Regions from separate parts of the Kitasatospora sp. NPDC032121 genome, predicted to be linked through region 2. Evidence: predicted binding sites of a transcription regulator. Region 2 holds the regulator's gene; each other region holds the start of a gene.
What was found. The regulator HspR, encoded in region 2, represses chaperone genes until heat shock. The targets are predictions, from matches to a motif close to TTGAGNNNNNNNNNCTCAA.
Positions count from the first base shown of each region.

Region 1: the regulator HspR is predicted to act here: its motif matches at 1,730-1,748, upstream of dnaK (molecular chaperone DnaK).
Region 3: the regulator HspR is predicted to act here: its motif matches at 1,955-1,973, upstream of lon (endopeptidase La).

Region 1 is NZ_JBVILX010000013.1:133,718-138,662, reverse strand. It holds gene ACZ5OX_RS27410 (Hsp20/alpha crystallin family protein) at 1-310, shown strand, start outside; gene ACZ5OX_RS27405 (DUF2267 domain-containing protein) at 450-854, shown strand; gene ACZ5OX_RS27400 (DUF2267 domain-containing protein) at 909-1,307, shown strand; gene ACZ5OX_RS27395 (helix-turn-helix domain-containing protein) at 1,351-1,692, opposite strand; gene dnaK (molecular chaperone DnaK) at 1,805-3,661, shown strand; gene ACZ5OX_RS27385 (type B 50S ribosomal protein L31) at 3,857-4,120, opposite strand; gene rpmG (50S ribosomal protein L33) at 4,151-4,315, opposite strand; gene rpmF (50S ribosomal protein L32) at 4,494-4,667, shown strand; gene ACZ5OX_RS27370 (cold-shock protein) at 4,900-4,945, shown strand, end outside.
Region 2 is NZ_JBVILX010000002.1:367,184-372,128, reverse strand. It holds gene dnaJ (molecular chaperone DnaJ) at 200-1,360, shown strand; gene ACZ5OX_RS07505 (heat shock protein transcriptional repressor HspR) at 1,368-1,898, shown strand; gene ACZ5OX_RS07500 (hypothetical protein) at 2,092-3,084, shown strand; gene ACZ5OX_RS07495 (TIR domain-containing protein) at 3,659-4,276, shown strand; gene ACZ5OX_RS07490 (helix-turn-helix transcriptional regulator) at 4,776-4,945, opposite strand, start outside.
Region 3 is NZ_JBVILX010000004.1:188,772-193,716, forward strand. It holds gene lon (endopeptidase La) at 1-1,932, opposite strand, end outside; gene ACZ5OX_RS14835 (rhomboid-like protein) at 2,138-2,905, opposite strand; gene ACZ5OX_RS14840 (response regulator transcription factor) at 3,467-4,204, shown strand; gene ACZ5OX_RS14845 (sensor histidine kinase) at 4,297-4,945, shown strand, end outside.

The DNA of each region.
Region 1 (4,945 bases), on a different contig from region 2:
CGTGATCTGCTTCGACCTGCCGGGGGTGGACCCCGATGCGATCGACATCGATGTCGAGCGGAACATGCTGACCGTCAAGGCCGAACGCCGTCCCCGCCACCAGGGCGAGGACGTGAAGTGGGAGCTGTCCGAGCGTCCGCTCGGCGTCTTCTCCCGGCAGGTCATGCTCTCCGACACGCTCGACCCCGAGGGGATCACCGCCGACTACGACTCCGGCGTGCTGACCCTGAAGATCCCGGTCGCCGAGAAGGCCAAGCCCCGCAAGATCGCCATCGGCCACAGCGGAAGCCGCAAGGAGATCAAGGCCTGACGGCGTCCCTCTGCCGTTCCGCGCCGCCCGCACCCCCCGAGCGGACGGCGCGGAACACTCCCGCAGTCGGCCCCTTGCCGCCCGGACCGGCACCGTTCGTGGTGAGGGCCTTCGGTGAAATCGACAGGGAGGAATCGCGGTGACTCTTCGATGGGAAGCTTTCTTGGACCAGGTCCAGGAACGCGGAGAGTACGACACACCCCAGGACGCCGACCGCGCGGCCCGCGTCGTGCTGGCCCTGCTCGGCGCCCACCTGGTCGGCGACGTGCGCGCGAAGCTCGCGGCCCGTCTGCCCGAGACCTTCGCCCTGATCCTGCTGAACCCCTTGCAGGCCGCCGAGCCGCTCAGTCCCGAACGGTTCGTACGCGCCACCGCCGCCTGGATCGAGGGCGCCACCGAGAAGACCGCCGTGTGGGACATCGGAGCCGTCCTGTCCACGGTGGCCGACGCCGCCGGCGACGAATTGTTGGAGCGCGTGCTGTTCCAGCTGCCGCCCGGCTACGACGTCTTGTTCGGCCGCCCCGCCCCCGACCACCGATCCTGAGCGCTTTCGTGCCGCCGCGTGCACCGCGGCGGCCCGTATCGGAAGGCCACCGCCATGACCCGGCACCGCCGCCTGATCCAGCAGGTCCGCACCCTTGGCCGCCACCCCAGCGACGAGGAAGCGGAACGAGTCCTCGACACCGTCCTGGCCGTCCTCGGCTCCCAGCTCACCGGCGACGAACGCTGCGAGCTGGCCGCCGCGCTGCCCGAGCGGGCCCGCGCCGTCTTCGCCTCGCAGATCCCCCTGCCCGAACCCGTCGCCGCCCCCGCCTTCGTCGAAGCCGTCGCCCGAGCCCTGAACATCAGCCTCACCAGCGCCCGCTGGGATGCCTCCTCCGTCCTGGCCGCCCTCGCCGATCTCGCCGGCGATGGGCTCACCGACCGCCTTCTCGCTCGCCTGCCCAGCGGCTACGCGCTCCTGTTCGGCCGCGCCGACCTCGCCGCCGCCGCTTGAACCCCGCCCAGCCGGGGTGGGGCCAGGCGGCGGGTGCCAGACGTCACCGGCCGCGGGTCCGCCCCAGGTCGGCCTCCAGCTCCTCCACTCGGGCCTGGAGATCGAGCACCCGGCGCGCCCCTTCCAGGGTCAGTCCCTCGCCGATCAGCTCGACCAGTGCGGCAATGCGGTTGATCTCCCGGCGCGAGTAGCGCCGCTGGCCGCCCGGCGAGCGCACGGGCACCACCGCGCCCAGCTCGTCCAGTCGCCTCAGGAACGCCACCCGGACGTGCAGCATCGCGGCGACCTGCCCCACCGTGTACAGCGCGGCATCCGCGTCATCAATGGGCAGCTCCACCACCGCGATCTCACCTCGCCGCTCGCTGAAATGAAACCTCACTTCCACGTTACAGATTTCCTCCAGCCACGACCTCGACTTACTCTTGATGCCATGAGGCTCAAGTTTCCTTCCTCCCTTTGAGGCAAGACGGGAGGGATGGCAAGAGAGGAGGCCCGCGATGGCACGCGCAGTCGGTATCGACCTGGGAACGACGAACTCAGTGGTCTGCGTGCTGGAGGGCGGCGAGCCGACCGTCGTCACGAACGCCGAAGGCGCGCGCACCACCCCGTCGGTGGTGGCCTTCGGCAAGGGCGGCGAGGTGCTGGTTGGCGAGGTCGCCAAGCGGCAGGCCGTCACCAACGTGGACCGCACCGCCCGCTCGGTGAAGCGGCACATGGGCGAGAGCGGCTGGCACTTCCCGGAGAAAGGGGGCGTGGACGGCAAGAGCTACACCGCGCAGGAGATCTCCGCGCGGGTGCTGCAGAAGCTGAAGCGCGACGCCGAGTCCTATCTGGGCGAGGACGTGACGGACGCGGTGATCACCGTGCCCGCGTACTTCAACGACTCCCAGCGCACCGCGACCAAGGAGGCCGGCGAGATCGCGGGCCTGAAGGTGGCGCGGATCATCAACGAGCCGACCTCCGCCGCCCTGGCGTACGGCCTGGACAAGGAGAACGACCAGACGGTGCTGGTCTTCGACCTCGGCGGCGGCACGTTCGACGTCTCGCTGCTGGAGATCGGCGAGGGCGTGGTGGAGGTGAAGGCCACCTCCGGCGACACCCACCTCGGCGGTGACGACTGGGACCAGCGGATCGTCGACCACCTGGTCAAGCAGTTCAAGAACGGCTACGGGATCGACCTGTCCAAGGACAAGATGGCCGTGCAGCGGCTCCGCGAGGCCGCCGAGAAGGCCAAGATCGAGCTGTCCGCCGCCACCGAGACGACGATCAACCTGCCCTACGTCACGGCCTCCGCCGAGGGCGCGCTGCACCTGGACGAGAAGCTCACCCGCGCCCAGTTCCAGCAGCTCACCGCCGACCTGCTGGACCGCTGCGAGGGCCCGTTCCATCAGGCCGTCAAGGACGCCAGGATCGAGGTCTCCGACATCGACCACGTGATCCTGGTCGGCGGCTCGACCCGGATGCCGGCCGTCACGGACCTGGTGAAGAAGCTCACCGGCAAGGACCCGCACAAGGGCGTCAACCCGGACGAGGTCGTCGCCATCGGCGCCTCGCTCCAGGCCGGTGTGCTCAAGGGCGAGGTCAAGGACGTCCTGCTGCTGGACGTCACCCCGCTGTCGCTGGGCATCGAGACCAAGGGCGGCATCATGACCAAGCTGATCGAGCGCAACACCACGATCCCGACCCGGCGCTCGGAGGTCTTCACCACCGCCGAGGACAACCAGCCCTCGGTCACCGTGCAGGTGTACCAGGGCGAGCGGGAGATCGCCGCGTACAACAAGAAGCTCGGCATGTTCGAGCTGACCGGCATCGCCCCGGCCCCGCGCGGCCTGCCGCAGATCGAGGTCACCTTCGACATCGACGCCAACGGCATCATGCACGTCGGCGCGAAGGACCTCGGCACCGGCAGGGAGCAGAAGATGACCGTCACCGGCGGCTCCGCCCTGCCCAAGGACGACATCGACCGCATGATCCGCGAGGCCGAGCAGCATGCCGAGGAGGACCGCCGCCGCAAGGAGGCCGCCGAGACCCGCAACCAGGGCGAGCAACTCGCCTACACCACCGAGAAGTTCCTCACGGACAACCAGGGCAAGGTCCCGGCCGACGTGCAGAGCGAGGTGGAAACCGCCCTGACGGAGCTGAGAGAGAAGCTCAAGGGCGAGGACACCGCCGCGATCCGCGCGGCGAGCGAGAAGGTCGCCCAGGTCAGCCAGAAGCTCGGCCAGGCCATGTACGCCCAGACCGCCCCTGGTGCACCAGGCGGTGCGACCGGCCCGCAAGGCTCGGAAGAGGAGGTCGTGGACGCCGAGATCGTGGAGGAGGACGAGCACAAGGGAGGCGCCACCGCACCCTGACGGCGGGCTGCCCGCCAAAGCGGTGGCGGCGGGTCGTCCACGCCCTTCACGACCACCGCGTGGCGGAACTGCTCGACCAGGCCTTCGCCCGCATCGAGCACCTGCGGCCGCGATGACCCGCCCCGGTACGCGCGAACGCCGGTGTGCCCCCTCGGATCCGAGAGGACACACCGGCATTCGTACGCGGTCCCGGTCTCAGCCCTTGCGGCGGGCGGCCGCGGCGCCGTAGCGGCGCTCGAAGCGCTCGACGCGGCCCGCGGTGTCGAGCACGCGGGACTGGCCGGTGTAGAAGGGGTGGCTGGCGGAGGAGATCTCCACGTCGATCACGGGGTAGGTGTTGCCGTCCTCCCACTCGATGGTGCGGTCACTGGTGACGGTGGACCGTGTGAGGAAGGTCAGTCCGCCGACGCGGTCACGGAAGACGACGGGGCGGTAGGCGGGGTGGATGCCGGGCTTCATCGGGTTCTCCTTGGCTGGGCGGGGTCGGGGTCAGCGTTCCTCGCGGAACTCGGTGGGGCGACCGAGCACGGGGTCGTACTTGCGCAGGACGAGCCGGTCCGGGTCGTTGCGCCGGTTCTTGCGGGTCACGTACGTGTAGCCGGTACCGGCGGTGGACCGGAGTTTGATGATCGGGCGCAGGTCGTTGCGGGCCACGGCGTCCTCCTCGGGCGGATCGGTGACGGTTGAGCTGACATCATAGCGAAATGGTTTTCGTTTCCATTAGGCGTGTAGGGTGGCAACGTCACCTGCGGCCACGGCATTCCCGGGCCGAGGCCGCGATCAGTCCTGCTCACCGATGAGGAACCCGCCTCCGGAGAAAGGGGAATCACCCATGGCCGTACCCAAGCGCAAGACGTCCCGCAGCAACACCCGGCACCGCCGGGCCCAGTGGAAGGCGGCAGCCCCGGACCTCGTCCCGATCGAGATCGACGGCCGTCGCCACCTCGTCCCCAAGCACTTGGTCCGCGCCTACCGGCGCGGCCTGCTCGCCCCCGACGAGAGGTGAGCACGGCGGGGGCGCCGGCCATCGGCAGGGCTCCGGCCATCCCGCCGCGCAGGGCCCTGGCCTGCTACAGTCGTGGGAGTTGCAGTAGTGGTTCCCATGAACTTTGTGTGCGCCTGCTGATGTATTGCAGGCGCATTTTTTGTTCCCCGGCTCTTCCCCGGTGGGCGCTCCATGCGGTGACTCGAGGCCCGCGCTGTGCGTGCTTCGGACAGTCCCTTGAAGGAGATTTCTAATGGCTAATGGCACTGTGAAGTGGTTCAACTCGGAGAAGGGCTTCG
Region 2 (4,945 bases):
TGCGCTGCGGAGTCGTACGCCGGCCAGTACGGCGGCCGGCTCCGCAGCGCTCTGTCAACGGTCGTAAACCCAGCGGCTGTTGACAGCTCTGTGACGATGGAACTCGGGAGGTGGCGGAAGCCGTGAGCGAGCGCAGCGAGCGAACAATCGAGAGGCGCGTGAACCGCTCAGCGGCTGCCGAGCGCAGCGAGGTGGACGCATGAGTGGCAAGGACTTTGTCGAGAAGGACTACTACAAGGTCCTCGGCGTGCCCAAGGACGCCACCGCTACCGAGATCAAGAAGACCTACCGCAAGCTCGCGCGCGAGTTCCACCCCGACGCCAACAAGGGTGACGCCAAGTCCGAGGAGCGGTTCAAGGACATCTCCGAGGCGTACGACGTCCTCTCCGACGAGAAGCGCCGCAAGGAGTACGACGAGGCCCGCACCCTCTTCGCCAACGGCGGCTTCCGGGCCGGCGGCCCCGGCGGCACGGGCAGCTACAGCTTCGACTTCGGCGACCTCTTCAGCGGCAGCCAGGGCGGCGGCGGTGGCGGCGGCGGCCTCGGGGACGTCTTCGGCGGCCTCTTCAACCGGGGCGGCACCCGCCAGGCCCAGCCCCGGCGCGGCGCCGACGTCGAGACCGAGGTGACGCTCTCCTTCGAGGAGGCGGTGGACGGCGCGACCGTCCCGCTGCGGATGACCAGCCAGGCCCCCTGCCGCGGCTGCAACGGCACCGGGGCCAAGGCCGGCACCACCCCGCGGGTCTGTCCGACCTGCGTCGGCGCGGGCACCGTCAGCCGCGGCCAGGGCGCCTTCGCGCTCTCCGAGCCGTGCAAGGACTGCCGCGGCCGGGGCATGATCGTCGACGACCCGTGCCCCGACTGCCACGGCAGCGGCCGCGCCAGCTCGGCCCGCACCATGCAGGTCCGGATCCCGGCCGGTGTCCAGGCCGACCAGCGCATCCGGCTCAAGGGCAAGGGCGCCCAGGGCGAGCGCGGCGGGCAGCCCGGCGACCTCTACGTCACCGTGCACGTCGACCCGCACCCGGTGTTCGGCCGCAAGGGCGACAACCTCACCGTCACCGTCCCCGTCGCCTTCCCCGAGGCGGCGCTCGGCGCGACCATCGAGGTGCCCACGCTGAACGGCCCGGCCGTGAAGCTCAAGCTGCCCCCGGGCAGTGCCAACGGCCTCACCATGCGCGCCCGCGGCAAGGGCGCCACCCGCAAGGACGGCACCCGCGGCGACCTCCTCGTCACCGTCGAGGTCGTGGTGCCGCAGCACGTCACCGGCGACGCGCTGAGCGCCCTGGAGCAGTACCGCGAGGCCACCGCCTCCGACGATCCGCGAGCCGACCTGTTCAGGGCGGCGAAGGGAGCGTGACGACCAGATGTCCCCGATGAACCCGATCGACCCCGACACCCCGATCGGCTCCGGCCTCGGCGAGGGCCTGCCCGGCGCCGGCGCCCGCCGCACCCGCCGGGCCGCCGCGGCCCCGCCGACGTACGTGCTCACCGAGGACACCCCGGTGTACGTCATCTCCGTGGCCGCCGAACTGTCCGGTCTGCACCCGCAGACCCTGCGCCAGTACGACCGCCTCGGCCTGGTCTGCCCCGACCGCACCGCCGGCCGGGGCCGCCGCTACTCCGCGCGCGACATCCAGCAGCTGCGCGAGGTCCAGCGGCTCTCCCAGGACGAGGGCATCAACCTGGCGGGGATCAAGCGGATCATCGAGCTGGAGAACCAGGTCACCGCCCTCCGGTCCCGCGTCGCGGAGCTGGTCGACTCCCTGGAGGGCGCCGCCGCCGCCCTCCAGCAGCGCGAGGCCGCCGTCCACGCGTCCTACCGCCGCGACCTCGTCCCGTACCAGCCCCCCACCCCGCAGTCCAGCGCGCTCGTCGTCTGGCGTCCCAAGCGCTGACCTGACGGATCCACCGGCCGCCGGCCCCTCCTCTCGGGGGGTGCCGGCGGCTCGGTGTTGGTGAGAGAGTGCTCTATCGGGCCGGCACGGTCGATCTGCGGGCGGCAAGGCACCCGGTCAGCGCCACCTAGGATTCTTGCCACAGAAGACGACAGTCGCGTTGACTACTTCCCGGTCAACACTAGGAGCCGAGATGAGTGGGCGAGAGCACGCGGGGGCTGCATTCGGCGGATCGCGCGTCCTGTCCGAGGACGCCCGAAAGCTCTACCTGCAGGCCGTCAACGAGAACGGTCGTCTCTCCCGGAGCGCGTGTCCGGCCACCAGTGTCCCGGCCCTCGATGAATTGTTGAAACTCGGACTGCTCATACCCGACAGCGACGATCCGGGCGCTTTGCTCGCGGTCGATCCGGCCCAACTCGCCGACAGTCTGAGTTCCACCTGGCAGCGTCAGGCCCTCGATCTGCTCTCCAGAGCGGTATCGCTGCCCGGCGACCTCAGCGAACTCGCCGAGGCATTTCACGCCCCCGACACGACGGGTGGGGCCATCGAATACATCCACGGGAAAGCGCGGATAAATCAGAGACTTCAGCAGTCGGCCGCCGCGGGAGTCACGGAAGGCCTGTCGATGCAGCCCGGCGGACCCCGCCCGGCGGAAATGCTGACGTCTTTCCTGGCGCGCGACCTGGAGATTCTCCGCCACGGCGCGTCGATGCGCACCATTTACAACGCGAGCACCCGCTACCACCAGGCGACCCGGGACTACGTCGCGAAGCTGACCGAGGAAGGGTGGCAGTTCCGCACCCTGGACGAGCCGTACGCCCGGCTGATCATCGTGGACCGCAAGCTGGCCGTGATCCCGGTGGTGGACGACGACCTGGCGGCGTTCATCCACGATCCGGCCATCGTCAGCTTCCTCATCGAGGAGGTCTTCGAGCGGAGTTGGAACCGGGCCCTGGAATTCGACGGGGACCGTTCCGTCCCCCAACAAGTGGTCTCCAGACTGCGCCAGACGATCATCGACCTGATGCTCGCCGGGACGAACCACCGGGTCATCGCACGACGGCTGGGCATCAGTGAGCGCACCCTGGCGCGCCACATCGCGGAACTGAGGGAGGAGTACCACGTCGACTCCCTCTTCCAGCTGGGCTATGCGCTCGGCCGGTCGACGAGACCGGAACTGGGCTGAGGGCGGCCGCCGAATCCCGCCCCACCCGGCGCGAAAGGCTCAGCCTTCACGCCCGCCCCGTCCCGATCGAGCCGTGGAACCGGATTTCAGCCCCAGTGCAGGTCGTCGGCGACAGCCGCCAGCGCACTGGTGCTCACAGCCGCGTGCCCGCCGTCGGACGGGAAGGAGACTCCGGTCAGAACCGCCATGCCGATGAGGATCGGAAGCGCAGCCTTGCAGACGAGTCGACGCAGAGACACGGACCCACCCTCCAAACTCTCGAACACCTAGGACCAAATCAATAGCACTGGCGTCCACATGATGCCGCACCTTCCGCGAGAGTGCCATCCCCACTCCCCCCGGCCGGAGCGTCATCTCTCTGCCAGGCATCCAGATGACAGGGCGGGACGCTGGACGCGGCCGCGCGCGCTGATAGACGATCAGTTCGCTCCCAATGGTCCAGCACAGATAGCGAACTTGCCGCTGTACCGTCAAATATCTGCCGGATCTCTTCCGCTCGCAGACTCAAAAACCACTGTCCTCAGCGCCCGCCGGCACCACATCACCACCCGGTCGGCCTTTCCCCGGAGTCGACATGACCGAGCCCTACCTGCGTCACCACGACAGCCAGGCCCCTGAGGGTCGGCGTGCACGTGTGTTCCTGGCCGCCCCCCTGATGCGACTGACCGGGCCGGCCGACAGTGTGGTGACGCTCGCCAGCCGGACGCGGCTGACGACGCTCCGCACCACCCTGCTGCGCAGCGGTGCCGCCGTGTACAGCGCGCACCACAGTGACGCCTGGACCATCTCCGGCCGCGCGCCGGAGCCCCGCGTCCCCTCCGACTTCCGCGCCCTCCAGTCCGCCGACCTCGTGTTCGCCTACGTCGGGGCCCCCCTCTCGGCCGGCGTGAGCCTGGAGCTCGGCTGGGCGTCGGCGCTGCGCAAGCCCATCGTCCTCCTGGTCGACGAGGCCATCACCCACAACCCGCTGATCGCCACCATCGAGCAGGTCGCCCCCGTCCTGCCGCTGGTCTTCGACGACACCTGGTCGCAGGAGGCCCTCAACCACACGGTCGAGACCGCGCTCGACTGGGCGGGCATGGCGCTCTCCCTGCGCGAGGGCTTCTGGACCGCCCCCGGCGAGCAGTTCAACGTCCCCCGGCAGCAGCCCCCGGTCCCCGGCTACTGGCCGACCGGCGCCGCCACCGGCTGAGCGACCGTCACGTCCCGGCCCGGCTCCCGGTGTCCGCCGGCCCGGTCGCATCGGCGCCTCCGCGTCGTACGGCTCACGCAGCCGGGCGAGGCGACCGGCGACGGTGCGTCCGCCCAGTCCCGTCCGGCCGGCGATCGCCCGCTGCGTGAGCCCCCGGGCGCGCAGCCGTCCGGCCTCCTCGTGGCCGGCGGGCCCCCTCGCACCGTCGAACAGCGCGACCCGGTCCACGACTTGGGCCTGCCGCCGGCGCCGCTCGAAGACGCCCAGCAGGTACGTGACCGCCGCCGGATCCTCCACCATGGCGGCGACCCCGTCGTCCGGGGTCGCCGGGATCACGGCGACGGCGCGGTCGAGGACCGGCGTCCGGCCGGAGCCGGAGCCGGCGCCGAGGACCCGGATCCGCGGGCCCGCCTCCGTGGCCGGCGCCGCGCCGTGGGTCCGGACGCGGCCCTCCGGCGGATCCGGCAGGTGGGCGGCGCGGAGCGCGGCGGCGGCGGGATCAGTCACGGTGCTCGCCCCGCAGCTGCCAGCCGAGGTGGAAGAGGGTGCGGGCGCCGTAGCGGTCGCGCAGCCGGGAGATGTGGGCGGCGACGGTGCGCTCGCTGACGCCCAGCCGGGTGGCGACGGCCCGTTGGGTGAGGCCGCGGGCGAGCAGCCGGCCGATCCGGA
Region 3 (4,945 bases), on a different contig from region 2:
GTCGCCGCCGGCGCCCGTCACCGCGAGGCCGGTGGCCACGCCGGGGACGGCGGTGCGGCGCTCGGCCGGCTCCTGGGCGGACTCCGGCACGTGGTGCGGACGGCCGATCAGTGCGCGCAGGTCCTGCGCGCCGACGGAGGCGGGCAGCTCGCGCTCGCCCAGTTCGGCCTGCGCGGCGATCTTGCGCAGCACCCGGGCGATCGAGCGCTCCAGGTTCCGGACGCCCGCCTCCCTGGTGTACTCCCCGGCGAGCCCGCGCAGCGCCGACTCGTCGACGGTGACCTGCTCGCCGTTCAGACCGGCCCGCTCCAGCTGGCGCGGGAGCAGGTGGTCCCGGGCGATGACGATCTTCTCGTCCTCGGTGTAGCCGTCCAGCCGGACCAGCTCCATCCGGTCGAGCAGCGGCTCGGGGATGGCCTCCAGCACGTTGGCGGTGGCGAGGAAGACGACGTCGGAGAGGTCGAGCTCGACCTCCAGGTAGTGGTCCCTGAAGGTGTGGTTCTGTGCCGGGTCCAGCACCTCCAGCAGGGCGGCCGCCGGGTCTCCCCGGTGGTCGGAGCCGACCTTGTCGATCTCGTCCAGCAGGACGACCGGGTTCATCGAGCCGGCCTCCTTGATCGCCCGCACCAGCCGGCCGGCCTGCGCGCCGACGTAGGTGCGCCGGTGGCCGCGGATCTCCGCCTCGTCCCGGACGCCGCCGAGCGCGACCCGGACGAAGGAGCGGCCCATGGCACGGGCCACCGACTCGCCGAGCGAGGTCTTGCCGACGCCGGGCGGGCCGACCAGGGCCAGCACCGCGCCTCCTCCCGCCCGCCGCCCACCGCCGACCTTCTTGGGAAGGGCTTCGCCCTGCACGTCCTTGATGCCGCCGACCGGCCCGAGCCCCTGGTCGGCCCGGCGCTTGCGGACGGCCAGGTACTCGACGATCCGGTCCTTCACGTCGGCCAGGCCGGCGTGGTCGGCGTCCAGCACCGCGCGGGCGCCGGCGATGTCGTACGCGTCCTCGGTGCGCTCGTTCCAGGGCAGCTCCAGGACGGTGTCCAGCCAGGTGCGGATCCAGGAGCCCTCGGGTGACTGGTCGGAGGCGCGCTCCAGTTTGTCGACCTCCTTGAGCGCGGCCTCGCGGACCTTCTCGGGGAGGTCGGCGGCCTCGACCCGGGCGCGGTAGTCGCCCTCCTCGTCGGCGGCCTCGCCGTTCAGCTCGGCCAGTTCCTTGCGGACGGCCTCCAGCTGGCGGCGGAGCAGGAACTCCTTCTGCTGCTTGGCCACGCCCTCCTCGACGTCCTTGCGGATGGTGTCGTTGACCTCCTCCTCGGCGAGGTGGTCGCGCAGCAGGGTGAGCGCGTACTCCAGACGGGCGACCTGGTCGGCCTCCAGCAGCACCTTGAGCTTCTGCTCGGCGGTGGCGAAGGGCGCGTAGCCGATGTTGTCGGCGAGCTCGCCGACGCCCTCGATCCGGTCGACCCGGTCGACGATCTGCCAGGCGCCGCGCTTGCGCAGCCACTGGGTGGACAGCGCCTTGTACTCCCTGACCAGCTCGGCGGTCCGGCCGGCCACCGGGGTGCCCACCGAGGACTCCCGGAACGGCGTGGTCTCCACCCAGAGGGCGGCGCCGGGGCCGGTAGTGCCGACCCCGATCCGGAGCCGGCGCACGGCACGCACCAGCGCGGCCGACTGCAACAACGTGTTGGGGCCGTCGGCCAGCCGGCCGACCTGCTCCACGGTGGCCAGCGTGCCGACCGCCGCGTACGAGCCGTCCACCCGCGGGACCAGCAGGACCTGCGGCTTGCCGGTGGCGGCGGCCCGGGCGGCCTCGACCGCGGCGCGCACCTCGGTGTCCTTCAGGTCCAGCGGGACCACCATGCCCGGCAGGACGACCTCGTCGTCGAGCGGCAGCACGGGCAGGGTGAGCGGTGTGGACGTCGATGCCATGATCTCTCCCCAGTCAGCGAACTTGAGTCGACCTGACTAAGGCCTGGCGGTCGCCGGATGTTCCCGACGCCCTGTTCGCCGTGAGCGAACGGGATTCGGTGCGGAAGGCCCTTCCCGCGACCGTGTCAAAAGGAGGCCGAGGACTCCTGGGGAAGTCCTGACAGCCGAGCGCCCGAGCCCGGTGAACCCCGACCGGGCGACGGCGTCAACGCACCGCCCGCACCCGCGCCGGCGCACCGCCGGAGGCCGTCGCGGCGACCGGACGCGACCTGGACGGGCGCCGCTCGACCCGGCGCAGCCAGCGCCACAGCGCGACCCCGGTCAGCACCGCGGCCGGGTGCCCCACCCCGGTGACCACGTCCCGGTCGGAGGCGATCTGCTCGGCGATCATCAGCCCGGCACCGCCCAGCGCCAGCAGCCGCCCGCGCCAGGAGAGCAGCCCTGCCACCGCACCCAGGCAGGCGAGCACACCGTAGCTGACCCCGATGTCCAGGTGGTCCATCGCCTCGGGCGCCATCCGCCCGGTCTCCACCGCGGCGATCACCACGCCCTGGGAGAGCAGCGTCGCGGCGACATGCCCGGCCGCGAACACCGCCGCCGCCCGTGCCGGACCGACCCTGCGCTCCAGCGGCGCGAGGGTGAGGGCGAATCCCCATAGATACGGCATCCACACCCCGCCGGCCACCCAGAACCCGCTCAGCACAAGAGCGCGCAAAGGGTGCTGGAGCAGGTTGTGCCCGTCCGAACTGGAGGCTTCCTGCAGACGCTGGACGAGTTCAGGATCGGCGAGCCCGGCGAAGGTCGTGGTGGCTCCCACGACGGCGAGGTATCCGATGGTGAAGGGCGTTCTCCGGGGTGTCGGCACCCGTTCCATCAGCCATTCCACGACGCCGGCGCGCAGCCCCAGGCGGAGCATTGCGTACGGCGCCCCCGCGGCCCCGAACCCCTCGGCGCCCCGCCCGAGTCCCGCCATGCCGCCTCCGCTCCACGCCGCAGCCACCGACTCCTCGTCAGGTGCCCAACGTACCGGCGCGCGCCGCGGATTCCGCCCGGTCGGGTCTTGTCGTGGCCACGGTACGTCGAGGTTCTGGGAGACACCTGGGAAAAGCCCGTGAAGACCGTCGCCGCGGCGGACCGCCGGATTCCCGATATTGGTCCAGACCTTCTCCCCCTCAATGCGGCAACAAGGCCTCTGACCGGCGCCTCGACGTCAACTGGACTGCATACGTACCGTTACGCAGAGAAAATTCGCCGGGTAAGGTATCGGCCCGTGCCCACTCGTGCAGTGGGTCCGAGGGCGGCCCGAGAGCCGGCCCACGGGCCGGAAACGTCCGGTCCACCTGCCGGGAAGCATCCGCTGTCCGTACGCTGCGAAGTGCGCGGGAGAAGTGGGCGGCCGACCATCCGTCCCCGTCTCCCGATCGCGCGGCGGGACGGCGGACCCGGCACAGTCCACGACGGAACAAGACTACGAGCGGAGCCCCGCCATCCCCACAGGTGGCCGGCCCGCAGCCCTGGGGGCGGTGGCGTGACCGTGACAGAAATCCAGCAGGACAACCAGCACACCGGTGGCACTGTGAGCAGCCAGCGCAGAGTACTGGTGGTGGAGGACGAGCCCACGATCGCCGAGTCGATCGCCGCCCGGCTGGGCGCCGAGGGCTTCAAGGTCGCCGTGGCCCACGACGGCCCCGGCGCGGTCGACGGCTTCCACACCTGGCAGCCGGACCTGGTCGTCCTCGACATCATGCTGCCCGGCTTCGACGGGCTGGAGGTGTGCCGCCGGATCCAGGCCCAGCGCCCGGTGCCGGTACTGATGCTGACCGCCCGCGACGACGAGACGGACCTGCTGGTCGGCCTCGGCGTGGGCGCGGACGACTACATGACCAAGCCGTTCTCGATGCGCGAACTGGCCGCCCGCGTCAACGTCCTGCTGCGCCGCGTGGAGCGCGCCCAGCAGGCCGCCCGCACGCCCGCCCTGGGCAGCCTGCGGTTCGGCGAGCTGGAGATCGACCACGTGCAGCGCCGGGTCCGGCTGGCCTCGGGCGACGTCCACCTGACGCCGACCGAGTTCGACCTGCTCGCCTGCCTGGCCGCCCAGCCGCGCGCCGTGCTCACCCGCGAGCAGCTGCTGGCCGAGGTGTGGGACTGGACCGACGCCTCCGGCACCCGCACCGTCGACAGCCACGTCAAGGCGCTGCGCCGGAAGATCGGCGCCAGCTGGATCCGCACCGTCCACGGCGTCGGCTACGCGCTGGAGGCCCCGCTCTCCTAGCGTTCGCCTCACGGGCGACGGGCCACCGGGGGGCCCGTGTCCGGACGACGCCGTGCCACCACGCGGGGGACAACGCGGGACCACAGGGGACAATGACCTTTCCACAGCAACGCAACGGGGAATCCGACGGCACGCGGCAGCAGAACCTGGCCGCCCGCGCCGCCCGCCGGGTCTGGGCCGACATCCGGCCGCTCGACCCGGTCCGATCGATCAAGGGCAAACTCGCCCTGCTCGTGATCGTCTCCGTGTTCCTGGCCACCGGGATGGTGGTCGTGGCGATCCGGTCCGAGACCCAGATCCGGATCATCGTGGTCTTCTCCATGATCGCCTCACTGCTCTTCATGCAGTTCCTCGCGCACGGGCTGACCGCCCCCCTGCGCGAGATGACGGCCGCCGCCCGCGCGATGGCCTCCGGCGACTACAGCCGCCGGGTCGAGGCGAGCTCACGCGACGAGATCGGCGAGCTGGCGGCCGCCTTCAACGCCATGGCCGCCGACCTCCAGGCCGCCGACCGGCACCGCCGCGAACTGGTCGCCAACGTCTCGCACGAGCTGCGCACGCCGATCGCCGCGCTGCGCGCCGTCCTGGAGAACGTGGTGGACGGCGTCGTCCAGCCCAATCCGGCCACCCTGGAGGCGGCGCTGGAGCAGACCGAGCGGCTCGGCCGGCTGGTCACCCACCTGCTCGACCTCTCCAAGATCGACGACGGCGTGGTCGACCTGGACGCCCGCCCCTTCGAGG